3 regions of the Lysinibacillus sp. BF-4 genome follow, and region 3 is predicted to be linked to each of the others. Evidence: riboswitches for the same ligand, from Rfam matches in the RefSeq annotation. Region 3 holds a riboswitch; each other region holds the start of a gene.
The links. A riboswitch is a leader RNA that binds a small molecule or an ion and turns the genes downstream of it on or off. The one in region 3 is predicted to bind lysine.
Positions count from the first base shown of each region.

Region 1: it holds a riboswitch for lysine, as region 3 does, so the genes downstream of both, CH76_RS06915 (aspartate kinase) here and CH76_RS11670 (amino acid permease) in region 3, are expected to answer to the same signal.
Region 2: it holds a riboswitch for lysine, as region 3 does, so the genes downstream of both, CH76_RS07090 (transporter substrate-binding domain-containing protein) here and CH76_RS11670 (amino acid permease) in region 3, are expected to answer to the same signal.

Region 1 covers NZ_JPUW01000015.1:27,126-32,385, forward strand. Annotated here, with positions in the region: gene CH76_RS06910 (methyl-accepting chemotaxis protein) at 1-1,218, opposite strand, end outside; gene CH76_RS06915 (aspartate kinase) at 1,409-2,611, opposite strand; lysine riboswitch at 2,691-2,868, opposite strand; gene uvrC (excinuclease ABC subunit UvrC) at 2,917-4,689, opposite strand; gene trxA (thioredoxin) at 4,756-5,070, opposite strand.
Region 2 covers NZ_JPUW01000016.1:14,312-19,571, reverse strand. Annotated here, with positions in the region: gene CH76_RS07105 (2-oxoglutarate dehydrogenase E1 component) at 1-637, shown strand, start outside; gene odhB (2-oxoglutarate dehydrogenase complex dihydrolipoyllysine-residue succinyltransferase) at 881-2,131, shown strand; gene CH76_RS07095 (hypothetical protein) at 2,170-2,430, opposite strand; lysine riboswitch at 2,646-2,831, shown strand; gene CH76_RS07090 (transporter substrate-binding domain-containing protein) at 2,937-3,815, shown strand; gene CH76_RS07085 (amino acid ABC transporter permease) at 3,885-4,601, shown strand; gene CH76_RS07080 (amino acid ABC transporter ATP-binding protein) at 4,601-5,260, shown strand, end outside.
Region 3 covers NZ_JPUW01000043.1:3-4,167, forward strand. Annotated here, with positions in the region: gene CH76_RS11660 (hypothetical protein) at 17-205, opposite strand; gene CH76_RS11665 (MFS transporter) at 342-1,541, opposite strand; lysine riboswitch at 1,707-1,882, shown strand; gene CH76_RS11670 (amino acid permease) at 1,949-3,409, shown strand; gene CH76_RS13570 (PepSY domain-containing protein) at 3,503-4,063, shown strand.

The DNA of each region.
Region 1 (5,260 bases), on a different contig from region 3:
TAACTCAATAAATCCTTGCAATACAGCAAGTGAGTGATAGACAAATTCACGTACATTTGTAATGCTACTCTCTACTAATAATACTTGCGCTGCCTCATGTACTTGCTTATGTGGCTGCTCAATTTCTTGAAATGCCCGAATATGTCCAAACTGCTGTTTATTATCATAGTACCAGCGCCCAAACTTGCACTGCGTATGTGCGGTAACTGTGCCACCGCGTCCTGCTTCTTTAATCGTAGCTCGTAAAAAGGCAGCATGATCGCTTAGACGCGCACTCAACTGACTAATGAGTGTTTGCTGACGCGGTGTCTCAAGTGTTGGTTGTACGGTGCGCATTACCTCTTCAAACTGCGCCTGAATCATTTTAGAAAAGCGACTTGTTTCGGATAAATCTTGCGTTACCTCTGCTAGCTCTTCAATTGCGATAGCTGATTGTTCAGAAGCCTGTGTGATTTCATCCATTCCTACAGATGCTTCATTGAGTTGCTCAGATGTCGTCGTTAACGTAGCTACATCTCGCTTTACTTCCTCAACTAGTGTAAGTGTAAAACTTTCAACATGACGCATATTTTCTGTAACTTGATCAGAGCGCTCCTCAATAATTGTGCGAATGGTAACGACCTCACTCAGTGAATCCTTGGAGTGATTAGCAAGTTTGCCTACTTCAGAGGCGACGACGCTAAAGCCCTTACCATGCTCACCTGCACGCGCAGCTTCAATAGATGCGTTAAGCGCTAGTAATTTAGTTTGGTCTGCAATGGACGATACACTTGTTGTAATATCATTCATCTTTAATAACTCTGTATGTAAATAGGTCATGGCCTGTGTACCGTCTACTAAGCGATCACTAATTTGTGCACTAGAGGCAACGACCTGTTGCATACGCATTGTTAAGTCTTGCGAAATTGCCTGTACTTCTTGCATATTGGCATTAATAGCCTGCTCTGTACTTAACATTTCCTCACTGCTTGCTGCGAGCTGCCTGCAATTGCTCGAAATAGTATGCACACCGTCTGCGACACGCTCAATATTAAGTATGGTCTGAAAATTAACAAGCTCAATATGGGCCAATACAAAGTTTAACAGTGCATTTTTAATATCCACTGCATCTTCCTTTTGCTGTACATAATGCTTTAGCTGTGCCAGTTCTTCTACTACAGCTTGGTGTGCCGCCTCACTAATACCAGGTACCTCCGTATGTTGCTTTTTACGAAACATCACGCTATTCCCCTTCTTCCTGTGGCTATCCCACGACTTTAAACCCACCTAAGCATAATAGGTGCTCCTTCAAAATTAGTGAATTTTCTTTCATTTGTCAATATTAGTGACTAAACTTTACAATATCCTATCATTACTTTTTTACTAAAATACCCAATATAAAAGGAGAAGCCGCAGCTCCTCCCTCTTGTTATGCTAAATGGTATTCATCATGTAGCGCTTGCGCTGCGTGTACCATTTCATCTTGCGGTACAACGACAGACACTTTAATTTCCGAAGTGCTCACCATTTTCACCATGATTTTTTCCTTGCGTAAGCGGTCAAACATGCGTGCGGCCACTCCAGGATTAGAAGCCATAGCCGAGCCAATAATAGACACTTTAGCTAAACCAATCTCAAAATCTGCAAAGCTAAAACCTAATGCCTGTTTATTATCCTCTAACACTTTTAGTGCTTCAGCAAACTGCGCCTTGTCAATGGAAAATGATACGGTTTGTTGCGCATGGTTCATCACAGCTTGCACAATAATATCTACATTAATACGATGTTCTGCTAGCGTTGTAAATAACGCGGCTAACGATACCTCCTGCTCTGCCTCATAACCTACTGTTAAGCGTACAATATCCGCTTCATACGCTACACCGCGTACAATCATTTCTTTTTCCATGTCCTTTTCCCCCTTAACCCAAGTACCTTGCTGTTCCATTAAAGCTTGAATCAAAATTGCTACATTATGCTTTTTAGCTAGCTCCACTGCACGTGGGTGCAATAAATTAGCCCCTAAGTGAGCAAACTCTAACATCTCATCAAACGAAATCTCCGTCATACGCTGTGCATTTGGTACAAGTTGCTGGTCTGCTGTATAAATACTGTCTTTAGCAAGCACTACAACATGTGTCGCCTGCAGGTGGTGCGCAAGTGCTACAGCTAATGTTGCTGAGCCACCGTCACCTAGTGAAGTAATTTCACCATTTGCCATGCCTTGTCTACCTGCGATTGTGACAATACTTCCCTGCGCGAGTAAGGTTTCGATTTTAGTTGTGTTAATAGCTGTTAAGCGTGCATTTTGGTAACGCGCATCTGTAGCAATTCCTGCTTGTTGTGCTGTTAATGCTGTTGAAGCATGCCCGCGCGCCTGTAGTGCTACTGCTAAGCTACTCGCCGCAATTTGTGAGCTCGTTGCCATCAACATCGCTTGCTCACGCTGTAATGCATCCTTTGTCCATTTAGCAATAGGTGCTAATAAAATCGCCTGTTCCTTTGCCATGCCTGAGGCTACTACAACAACACGATAATTTTCCTCTTTCAGCTTTTCAATGTAATGTGCGGCTTGCTCAATACGCTCCTCGGATTGCATAGCTGATACGCCAACTTTCACAATAACGGTTTTCATATGCCCACTCCCTCTCCAATAAAAAAAGACAGCTCATGCATTTCGCATGTGCTGTCTATCATGTATGTGTTCATTGTACATGGCAGATAGCTCAACGAAATAAACATTTCGACAGTTTTACATTTATTCAATGCAAAACCAGCCCACTACCAGGAACAACTGGCTATGGCTTCGGCAAGTGTCCCTTTTTACAATGGTCACGGAGTTTGCTCACTCTCGCATTGTATACTCATGAAACTTGCGCCTCTATCTCAAATCATATAATTGTATAGTAACCATAGCACACTCTAATTTAACGTGCAATGCTATTGTCTGAAAAATGCATGAATGGTTGTAGCTAGCTTCTCTGGCATACCCGCTGCCTGTAATGCCGCCACATCAGCTGTCTTGATTTTTTTAATAGAACCAAAATGAGCAAGTAATTGTTGCTTACGCTTAGGTCCTACGCCTTCAATTTGATCTAGCACAGATTGGATAACCTGCTTCTCTCGTTGTTGACGTAAAAAAGTAATCGCAAAGCGATGCACTTCATCTTGAATGCGCTGTAATAAATAAAAGCCATCACTCGTACGTTTTAAGGCAATACGTTCTGGTGGTTCGCCGTAAAGTAGCTCTGCGGTTTGGTGTTTATCATCCTTCGCTAAGCCCGCAATTGGAATGCTAAGCCCTAGCTCATCTTCTAGCACTTCCTTAGCTATTGTCATTTGCCCCTTGCCACCATCTACGACGATTAAATCAGGAAGCGGTAACTCATCTTGTAGCACACGTTTATAACGACGACGTAATACTTCGCGCATTGCACCGTAGTCATCGTGGCTTGCCGTATCACGTAGTTTAAATTTGCGATAAGCCTTTCTATCAGGTTTACCATCTATAAATACCACCATAGCCGAAACAGCATCTGCCCCGTGCATATGACTATTATCAAACGCCTCAATATGTAGCGGCGAATAAATATTCATTGCTGCTCCAAGTTCATCACATGCACCTACTGTACGTTCTTCTTGACGTTCAATAATCTTAAATTTTTCGTCTAGTGCGACACGTGCATTTTTTATCGCAAGGTCTACTAACTCCTTTTTTTGCGCGCGCTGAGGAACTGTAACCTTTGATTGCAATAACTGCATTAAAAGCTCACTATCTGTTCCCTTAGGTAACAATATTTCTGTTGGTTTAAAATGCTCAGGTTGCTCATAAAAGCGTCCAACAAATGTTAAAAATTCTTCTTCGGGCTCACGGTAAATGGGAAATATGGATACATCTCGTTCAATTAATTTACCTTGTCTAACAAAAAATACTTGTACGCACATCCAGCCTTTATCTACTGCATAACCAAAAATATCACGGTTCGCCTTATCACGTGTAATCATTTTTTGCTTTTGCATAATAGTATCGATATGAGTAATTTGATCACGTAGCTCCTTCGCACGTTCAAATGCCAACGTCTCTGCAGCCGCTAACATTTTTTGTTCGAGTTCAGCTTTCACATCATCTACCCCACCATTTAAAAAGTGTGTAATCTGTGCTACTACCTCATCCATTTGTGCAACACTTACATCCTTCTCACAAGGTGCTAAGCACTGTCCTAGGTGATAATACAAACAAACACGCTTTGGCATACTAACACATTTACGTAAAGGATAAATGCGGTCTAGTAACTTCTTTGTTTCATTTGCCGCATAGGCATTAGGGTATGGCCCAAAATATTTGGCCTTATCACGCTTCACCTTACGCGTGGTAATAAGCCGCGGATAGCGTTCATTAGTAATTTTTAAATACGGATAGGTTTTGTCATCTTTCAGCATAATATTATATTTAGGGTCATGCTTTTTAATAAGGTTGAGCTCTAAAATGAGCGCTTCTAAATCAGATGATGTAATAATGTATTCAAAATCCTCAATCTCACTTACTAAGCGCGCTGTCTTGCCATCATGGCTACCCGTAAAATAAGAGCGTACGCGATTTTTTAATACTTTAGCTTTACCTACATAAATCACCGTACCTTGATGATTTTTCATTAAATAACAACCAGGTAAATCTGGTAATAATGCTAGCTTATGCTTAATGATCTCGTTCATATGTTCGCCCCCTAACGACAACAAAGCCGAGCACTACAAGAGCGCTCGGCGTATATGTTTTAACTATTATAGGTGTTTTTCAACGAAAGCTTGTAAAGCTTCTTTTGGTTGGAAGCCCATTGTTTTTTCTACAAGCTCACCATCTTTGAATAAAAGTAAAGACGGGATTGACATGATTTGGTATTGAGAAGCTGTACCTTGGTTTTCGTCAACGTTTACTTTAACGATTTTAGCTTTGCCATCTAAATCAGTAGCAAGCTCTTCAAGTACAGGAGCAATCATTTTACATGGTCCGCACCAAGCTGCCCAAAAGTCTACTAGTACTACGCCATCTTTAATTTCATCTTGAAAGTTTGCATCAGTTGCATTAATTACTGCCATTATTATTTCCTCCTTTAGATTAACTATACTTGTAGTATACAGGGGGTATTTTAAATAAGCGAGTTATTTGCTCACTATTTTATAATGTGTGTAATGGTGGGTTATGTACGACTAAGGTAAGCCCTTACCCCTTGCGGTAATTCTAGCACTTTCTCTTATTACACTAGACTAAAATAAATAGAGGATTTTT
Region 2 (5,260 bases), on a different contig from region 3:
AGAGCACTCATCAAGCCGCATGGAGCGTTTCTTACAACTATCAGCTGAAAACAACTGGACAGTAGCTAACTGTTCAAATGCAGGCAACTATTACCACTTATTACGTCGCCAAGCAAAAATGTTAGGTACAGATGCGATTCGTCCATTAGTTGTAGTATCACCTAAATATTTATTACGTCACCCATTAGCTGCTGCTACAAAAGAGCAACTAGCTGAAGGTTCATTCCAAGCAGTTATTGAGCAACCAGGCTTAGGTAATGATGTTAAAAAAGTGGAGCGTATTTTATTTGCAAGCGGTAAAGTAGCAATTGATCTTGCTGACCGCATTAAAGATGGTGAAGGCTTCGACCACTTACACATCGTACGTGTTGAGCAACTTTACCCATTCCCACAACAAAAAATTGCGGATATTATTGCACGTTTCCCTAACGCAAAAGAACTTGTTTGGGTACAAGAAGAACCTAAAAACCAAGGTTCATACTTATATGCAACACAATATATGTATGAGCTAGCTGAAGGCAAAAAACTATCATACGTTGGCCGCCCAGCAATGTCATCAACAGCAGAAGGCGACATGGATGCACATAAAGCAGAGCAAGCGCGTCTAATTGAAGAAGCCGTATCAAAATCAAAATAAAAGCGTAGCCGTAATTTCCGCCGCGCACTGGAACCACAGAGCGCAGTGCCTCGCATTGTGTGAGTGGTGAAGTGACGCCAAGGAAATCGGTTCAAATACTCCACCTAGCTGAAATTTCAGCTAGGGGAGCTATAAATTAGTAATTTGTTAGAAACGTAACCAATGCCAAAACCTTGAATAATCAAGATGGCTTCATTAAAATATTTTTGAATGGTTGTTTTAAAATCAAAGGAGGAAATTATAGTGGCTGAGATTAGAGTCCCTGAGTTAGCAGAATCAATTACAGAAGGTACAATTGCACAGTGGGTTAAAAAAGTAGGCGATCGCGTTGAGAAAGGCGAATTTATCGTTGAATTAGAAACAGACAAAGTAAACGCTGAAATCATTTCTGAAGAAGCGGGTATTTTAAAAGAAATTACAGCACAAGAAGGCGAAACAGTTGATGTAGGTCAAGTTATCGCAATCGTTGAAGCGGGCGAAGGTGGCGCAGCAGCACCAGCACCAGCTAAAGAAGAAGCAAAAGCAGAAGCGCCAAAAGCGGAAGCAGCGCCAGCACAACAAGCGGCACCAGTTGTTGAAGAAACTTCAGGTGAGCGTGTTGTAGCTTCACCAGCAGCGCGTAAATTAGCACGTGAAAAAGGCATCGACTTAGCGGCGATTTCGCCAGTAGACCCACAAGGTCGCGTTCGCGTACAAGACGTAGCGGCACATGGTACACAGCCAGCAGCACCAGTACAACAAGCAGCACCAGTTGCTACAACAGGTGCAATGGTATTTACACCAGCAGCTGAATCAGGTCGTGTAACGGTAGAAAAAATGTCTCGCCGTCGTCAAACGATTGCAAAACGTTTACTAGAAGTTAAACAATCTACAGCAATGCTAACAACGTTCAACGAAATTGACATGACAAACATCATGGCATTACGTAAACGCAAACAAGAGCAATTTGTGAAAGAAAACGACATCAAACTAGGTTTCATGTCAATCTTCACAAAAGCAGTTGTAGCAGCGCTTAAAAAGTACCCATATGTAAATGCACAAATCTCAGGTGACGAAATTCACTTAAACAACTTCTATGATATTGGTATCGCTGTATCAACTGAAGAAGGCTTAGTAGTACCTGTAGTACGCGATGCAGACCGCAAAAACTTTGCAGCTATCGAATACGATATTAAAGAGTTAGCGGGTAAAGCACGCGACAAAAAATTAGGTCTTAACGATATGGCAGGTGGCTCATTCACAATCACTAATGGTGGTGTGTTTGGTTCATTAATGTCTACACCAATCATGAACGGTACACAACCAGGTATCCTTGGTATGCACTCAATCGTTCAACGCCCAGTGGCTGTTAATGGTGAAGTTGAAATCCGTCCAATGATGTACGTGGCACTTTCTTATGACCACCGTATCATTGATGGTAAAGACTCTGTTGGTTTCTTAAAAATGGTTAAAGAATTAATCGAAAACCCAGAAGACTTATTATTAAACTCATAAGCATAACAAAAGGGACTGCCTCGGCAGTCCCTTTTTTATTAGCGTATCGCAGTAACGAGTGCAAAAATGACAATTGGGATGGTCATGGCTACAATAATACCGACAAGACTATACACCTTACGATCACTCGGATAACGCTGCCTATAGCTATAAGTGAGCAAGGTAGCTACGATTAGTAATAATGAGAGCGAAATAAATTTGACTGACGTAAATGTACCCGCACTAAAGTTAGTGATAGTGCCACCAATAGCTGCGATGAGTACTACAATGATAAGCATAAAATGCAGTATTTTTTTCATTAAACTATCCCCTTTTCTATCCATAACCTTTTAGCAATCTCTTAAACATTATACATAAATTAGGGAGCAACTGCCTATATCACCGTTTAACTTATACAAAATGCTACATGAAAATTCATGCTGTTTTCAGAAAAATGCTAAAATACTGTTGACAGTATACGCAAATTACGATAACATGACAAGTAATTAAATAAACAAAATACCTCATCTAAACGGATTGAGGTAGAGGCGCGATATTTATTAGGTTACAGCAGAGTGAAAGCAACGATGAAGCTATAATGAAGGAAATGTCGCCGAAGTGTATAAGTGGGCTTAAGCTTATATGCTGGGGTTGTAATTAATAATTGCAGCACTGTCTTAGTAAACGTTATTCCTTTTTACTAAGTTGAGCTATCTCGAGTAGGAATGTGATGTGGAATTTTGGGGCAATATGTATTCGACCTAAAGTTTTCGCGTAGGGTCGTTTTTTTTGTATTGTTTTAAGGAAAAAAGAGGGGGATTTGTCAATGAATAAAAGATTTGTACTTATGATTGTCGCAATATTCACAACAATCTTACTAGCTGCATGCGGTAGTAAGGATGCGGACGACAGTGGCGACAAGGCAACAGGAGATGACAGCAAAGAGTTTCGTGTAGGTATGGAGGCAGATTACCCACCTTACAACTGGACACAAAATGACGATGCAAACGGCGCTGTTGCAATTAAAGGCAGTAAAGAGTTTGCGGGCGGTTATGATATCGCATTTGCTAAAAAAGTAGCCGATGAATTAGGCAAAGAGCTAGTAATCGTAAAAATGGGTTGGGATGGTTTAGTACCAGCGTTACAATCAAACAAAATTGATGCGATTATGGCGGGTATGTCACCAACTAAAGAACGTAAAAAAACAATTGATTTCACAGATATTTATTACCAATCTGACTTTGTACTAGTGGTACGTAAAGATAGCGATTATATTAAAGACCAATATAAAGAGGGCGACAAATTTGTTGAAATGGATTCTATCCAAGCCTTCAAAGGTGCTAAATTAACAGGCCAATTAAATACCTCACACTATGATGTGATTGATCAAATTGACGGTGTTAAAAAAGAAACAGCGATGGATAACTTCTCTGCACAACGTGTTGCCTTACAGTCAGGTAAAATTGATGGTTATGTGTCAGAGCGTCCTGAAGGGATTTCGGCATCACAAGCTTTAGAAGACTTTACGTATGTTGTATTTAAAGATGGCTTTAAAGCAGACCCAACGGAGTCTTCAATTGCGGTTGGTTTACGTAAAGACGATCCAGACAAAGATAAAATTAACGAAATTTTACAAGGTATCTCTGAAGAAGAGCGCCAACAAATTATGGAAGACGCAATTCAGCAACAGCCATCAGCACAATAAGCAGGTGGTAAGGGGGGCGTAGATTTACGCCTCTCTTTTTTTATTAGCGATGAGCAGGGGGAGACAAACATGAGTTTAGATTGGATTATATCCATTGTAGAGAACAACTGGCACTTATTTTTACGTGCTATGGGCATCACATTGCTTATCGCGTTAATTGGTACACTTGTTGGTGCACTTATCGGATTTGTGATTGGTATTATTGATACAATTCCTAAAACAAAATCACCAAAGCAAGTATTGCTTAAAGTGGTACGCTTTATTTTAGCGTGTTATGTAGAGTTTTTCCGTGGTACACCAATGATGGTACAAGCCATGGTCGTTTATTACGGCTTAGATATGGCGCTAGGTATTGATTTAAATATTTTAACAGCAGGTATTTTAGTAGTATCTCTAAATACAGGTGCTTATATGGCAGAGATTGTACGCGGTGGTATTGTGTCGATTGATAAGGGGCAGTACGAAGCAGCGCAGGCTGTTGGTATGAGTCACGTTCAAACTATGATGCATGTTGTATTGCCACAAGTAGGGCGCAATATTTTACCAGCAACAGGCAACCAATTAATTATGAATATTAAAGACACAGCTGTACTAAGTGTTATTGGCGTTAACGAGTTATTTTTCCAAACGAAGTCAATTGCCGGTGCTAACTTCCGCTACTTTGAGGCTTTCTTTATTGCGAGTATTTTATACTTAATTATGACCTTTACAGCAACGCGTATTTTACGCTGGATGGAGCGTCGTTTAGACGGCCCGCAGGCATTTGAGAAGAAGGAGGTAGCGTAATGGAAACAGTCATTGGTATTAAACATTTAAGCAAATCCTTCGGTAGCAACGAAGTTTTAAAGGATGTTAATTTTGAAGTGAAAAAGGGCGAGGTAGTGACGTTAATTGGCTCATCTGGCTCTGGTAAATCAACATTGCTACGCTGTGTTAACCTTCTTGAAACGCCAAATGGGGGCGAAATTATTTATAAAGGCAATGATATTTTAAAAGAAATGAAAAATATTGAAGCCTATCGTACGCATTTGGGGATGGTGTTTCAACAATTTAACTTATTTAATAATTTAACAGTGCTTGATAATTGTATTGTAGGACAAGTAAAAGTGCTAAAGCGCAGTAAAGCCGAAGCGATTAAGGTTGCGGAGGAATACTTACAGCTTGTGGGCATGGAGGCATATGTGAATGCGCGTCCGCGTCAGCTGTCAGGTGGGCAAAAGCAGCGTGTAGCGATTGCGCGTGCGCTGTGTATGAACCCTGATGTCATGCTATTTGACGAACCAACAAGTGCACTTGACCCAGAAATGGTAGGCGAGGTACTAAAAGTAATGCGTAAGCTTGCGGATGATGGTAACACGATGTTAATTGTGACCCATGAAATGCAGTTTGCGCGTGAAGTATCTGACCGTATTGTCTTTATGGATAAGGGGGTTATTGTGGAGCAA
Region 3 (4,165 bases):
CCAGCCTCTTTTATGATTAATGGTGTTGTTTAATTTGAGCTAAAACAGCATCACGCAGTGCAGGCTCCATTGTTTTGTCTAGCTTCACTTGGTTAGTTAAGCGTTCTTTTAATTCTTTTTCGGTCATAATACCGCGTTCTTCTAAGATTGTGACAAGTAAGTTTAAGATTAAAATATTAGTTGTATTAGCTGCATTTTGTTCCATACAAAAGCCCTCCTATAAGTAATGTACTGTACTTATAGTATGCCCCTAACTGTATTATTTGAAACGACAATTGCCAAAATTAAGCAGTCCACGAGCATGAAATAGGGGATAATTAGCATGATGTAGCAGACAATTCCTATTGTTCTTCTACGTATTTATTGCCAGCCGCATACCAGCCGCTACCAAATAAAATAGCAACAACTACAAGGAAGACATAGATCGGTAGTTGCCAGTTACCTGTTTGGTCGTAAAGCCAGCCAAAAATAACCGGACCACTTGCTGCGAGTAGGTAACCAATAGACTGTGCAAAACCTGATAAGTCTGCAGCTGCGTATGCTGTTTTTGTGCGTAATGTAAAGAGCATCATAGCTAAGCTAAATGAAGAGCCACCAGCAGAGCCAATACAAATCATCCATAATACTGTGTAGTCAGTGAAACCAAGTGCAATACCAACAAAGCCAATGGTATAAAGTAGTGTTAGTACAATGACAATAGGACGTTGATTTTTTAATTTGTCGGCAAGTACTGGCATAATAAAAGTGAGTGGTAGTTGAGCTAAGAGCATGATAGCAACCATCCACCCTGCCTTATCTGCTGCCATACCTTGCGATACAAAAATTGCAGGTAGCCATGCACCTGTTGTATAAAAAATAAAAGATTGTAAACCCATTGCGAGTGTTACAGCCCATGCGAGTGGTGAGCGCCATAGCTTTAATTTAGGTGCAGTAGTAGTTGTAGCTTGCATACGATCATTATTGCGTAATTGTGGTGACCAAACTAAGCTGGCAATCATAACAATTATAATAGGAAAGGCGAGTGCAATTTGCCAGTTAGTAGTGTTGGCAATAGGATGGCTAAGCCCTGCACCAAAGCCACCTGATACATTCATCGCAACAGAGTAAATCCCCATCATTAAGCCAACATGGAAGGGAAATTTCAATTTAAAAAAGCTAGGTAACAAAACATTACCAAAGGAAATAGCTACACCAATAATAATTGTACCTACTAGCAATAGTGAGGTCATGCCTACTGAACGTAGCGCAATACCAGCAGCTAATAGAAGCATTGAAATAAATAAAGACAGCTCAATGCCAATCGTACGTGAAATACGTGGCACAAAGGGAGATACTAATGCAAATGCAAGTAATGGGATTGTTGTTAAAAAGCCCGCTAACACATTTGAAATACCAAGCCCTTCTCTAATAAATTCGATGATGGGGCCTACAACTGTTAAAGGTAAGCGTAGTGTCATTGCCATCAATATGATACCAATAATCAAAATAAGCGTTTTACCACGCCAATTTATTTTCCGGGAAATACTAAGCTGTTCATCCATTGCAGTCCCTCCATAAATTTCGTATTATTACCACAGTTTAGCGTAAAACATACATATAAAACAGAAAAATTAAAAAATACAGATAATTTGGTAGCGTTTGCATTGCGTTTTTTCCTATGTTAAACTCGTTTACGTTATCAAAAATTTCATATAATACCTCATAATTTATGAGGTAGAGGTCGCGGTATGCAAGAGTAAGCGTGTGGAGATGGCAAGCATCGATGAAACACGACGAAAGGGTACACTGCCGAAGCGTTAATTAGCTTGCCGTAATTAATGCTGGGGTTGTCATCGAAAGAGACAGAACTGTCACGCCACAAGCGTGTTGAGCTATCAGTTGAGGTTTTCAGGAAGCATCTTCACGATATGTGAGGATGCTCTTTTTATTTACAAGAGAGGAAGCAATAATGATGAGTAATGAAATAATTGAAATAGGTAAAAAACCTAAACTCCAAAAATCACTTAAAAGCCGTCATATTACGATGATTTCCCTCGGAGGGACAATTGGTACTGGTTTATTTTTAGCGAGTGGTGGTGCGATTGCACAGGCTGGCCCTGGTGGCGCATTATTAGCTTATGGCTTAATTGGTATCATGGTATTCTTTTTAATGACTAGCTTAGGTGAGATGGCAGCTTATATGCCATCATCAGGTTCATTTAGTACGTATGCTACAAAGTTCGTAGATCCCGCGCTAGGCTTTGCACTAGGCTGGAACTATTGGTATAACTGGGCAATTACAATCGCAGCTGAAATCGCGGCTGTTACTTTAATCATGAAGTATTGGTTCCCAGACAGCTCGTCCATTTTATGGTCACTGTTATTTATTTGTATTATTTTAGGATTTAATGTGTTATCTGTACGTAGCTATGGCGAGAGTGAGTATTGGTTCTCGATGATTAAAGTAGCTACAGTAATTATCTTTATTATTTTAAGTTTTGCGATGATTTTTGGTATTCTTGGAGGCAATGCACCTGTTGGCTTTACTAATTTCTTTCATGGTGACGGCCCGTTTCATGGTAGTTTTTTAACGTTCTTTGGTATTTTCCTAGCGGCAGGCTTTTCATTCCAAGGTACAGAGCTTCTTGGTGTAACCGCTGGCGAAACTGAAGACCCAGGGAAAAATATACCGAAAGCCGTACGCTCGGTATTTTGGCGAATTGTACTGTTTTATATGCTTGCGATTTTAGCGATTGGCTTACTCATCCCGTATGACGACCCACGTTTATTATCAGAGGATGTAACGGTATCACCATTTACTTTAGTATTTGAACGCACAGGTATCGCATTTGCGGCCTCTGTAATGAATGCGATTATTTTAACGGCATTATTATCAGCAGGTAACTCAGGGTTATATGCATCGTCTCGTATGCTGTGGCAGTTAGCTGTGGATGGTAAAGCGCCTAAGTTCTTTATGAAACTAACGCGCCGAGGTATTCCAATTTATTCGTTACTTGCAACACTGGCTGTTGGTTCACTAGCATTTTTAGCCTCTATATTTGGCGATGGTGTTATTTATATTTGGTTACTTAATGCGTCGGGGTTATCAGGATTTATTGCATGGCTTGGTATTGCCATTAGCCATTATCGTTTCCGCCGTGCCTACATTAAGCAAGGGCATGATCTCAATGATTTACCATATGTTGCACCACTTTATCCTTTTGGCCCATTGTTTGCGTTCTTCTTATGTTCAGTGGTAATTATTGGTCAAAACTATCAAGCTTTTGTAGGTGGTCATATTGACTGGTCAGGATTATTAATTACGTATATTGGTATTCCGTTATTTTTAGCCTTTTATATTGGTTATAAAGTAAAACATAAAACTAAACTTGTACCGTTAGAGGAATGTGATTTAACGGTAGAAAAATAAAAGAGATGCGTGCTATATTTTTTAGCACGCATCTTTTTTAGGTTTTAGGGCGTTCTTATAAAGGTAAAGTACATACTAAAAGGGGAGATTAACATGAAAAAAACAGCGTTAGCCGCAGCACTCGGCTTAAGTGCGATGTTAGTATATGGTTGTTCAAATGACAGCAAGGTGGATACTGCAACAAACGAGCAACCTACAGCGACTGAAACACAAAAGGACATTATTTCGATGGATGATATTAAAGCAAAAGCTTTAAAGGAAATTGAGGGTGGCGAAGTAACGAGTGTGGAGCAAGACGATAAAAAAGGCATTCGTGTGTATGAGTTAGATGTTGTAACAAACGAAGTCAAATACGAATTAACTTATGACGCGCATACAGGCGATTTACTCAAAAAAGAAGAAGAACGTCGTGACCAAACGAATAATGGTGATGTCGCAACAGGCGATGCAACAAAAGAGTTTAAAGTAACAGAGAAGCAAGCTAAAGACATTGCTATGAAAAAAGTTGGTGAGGGTGAGATTTCGAAATTTGAATTAGATCGCAGTGACCAAAAGTACGAAATTGAAATTAAAACGGCTACGATGGAGTATGATGTGGACATTGATGCCAACACAGGCGATATCGTAAAATATAAAGAGGATACACGTGACTAATGAAAGCGTTTTTGCTATAGTGTAAAAAAACGAACGTTAAAAAGGATTTTATTTGAAATCCGTCTAATTTCCGAATGTTTGGAATCATTACACTATTTTAAT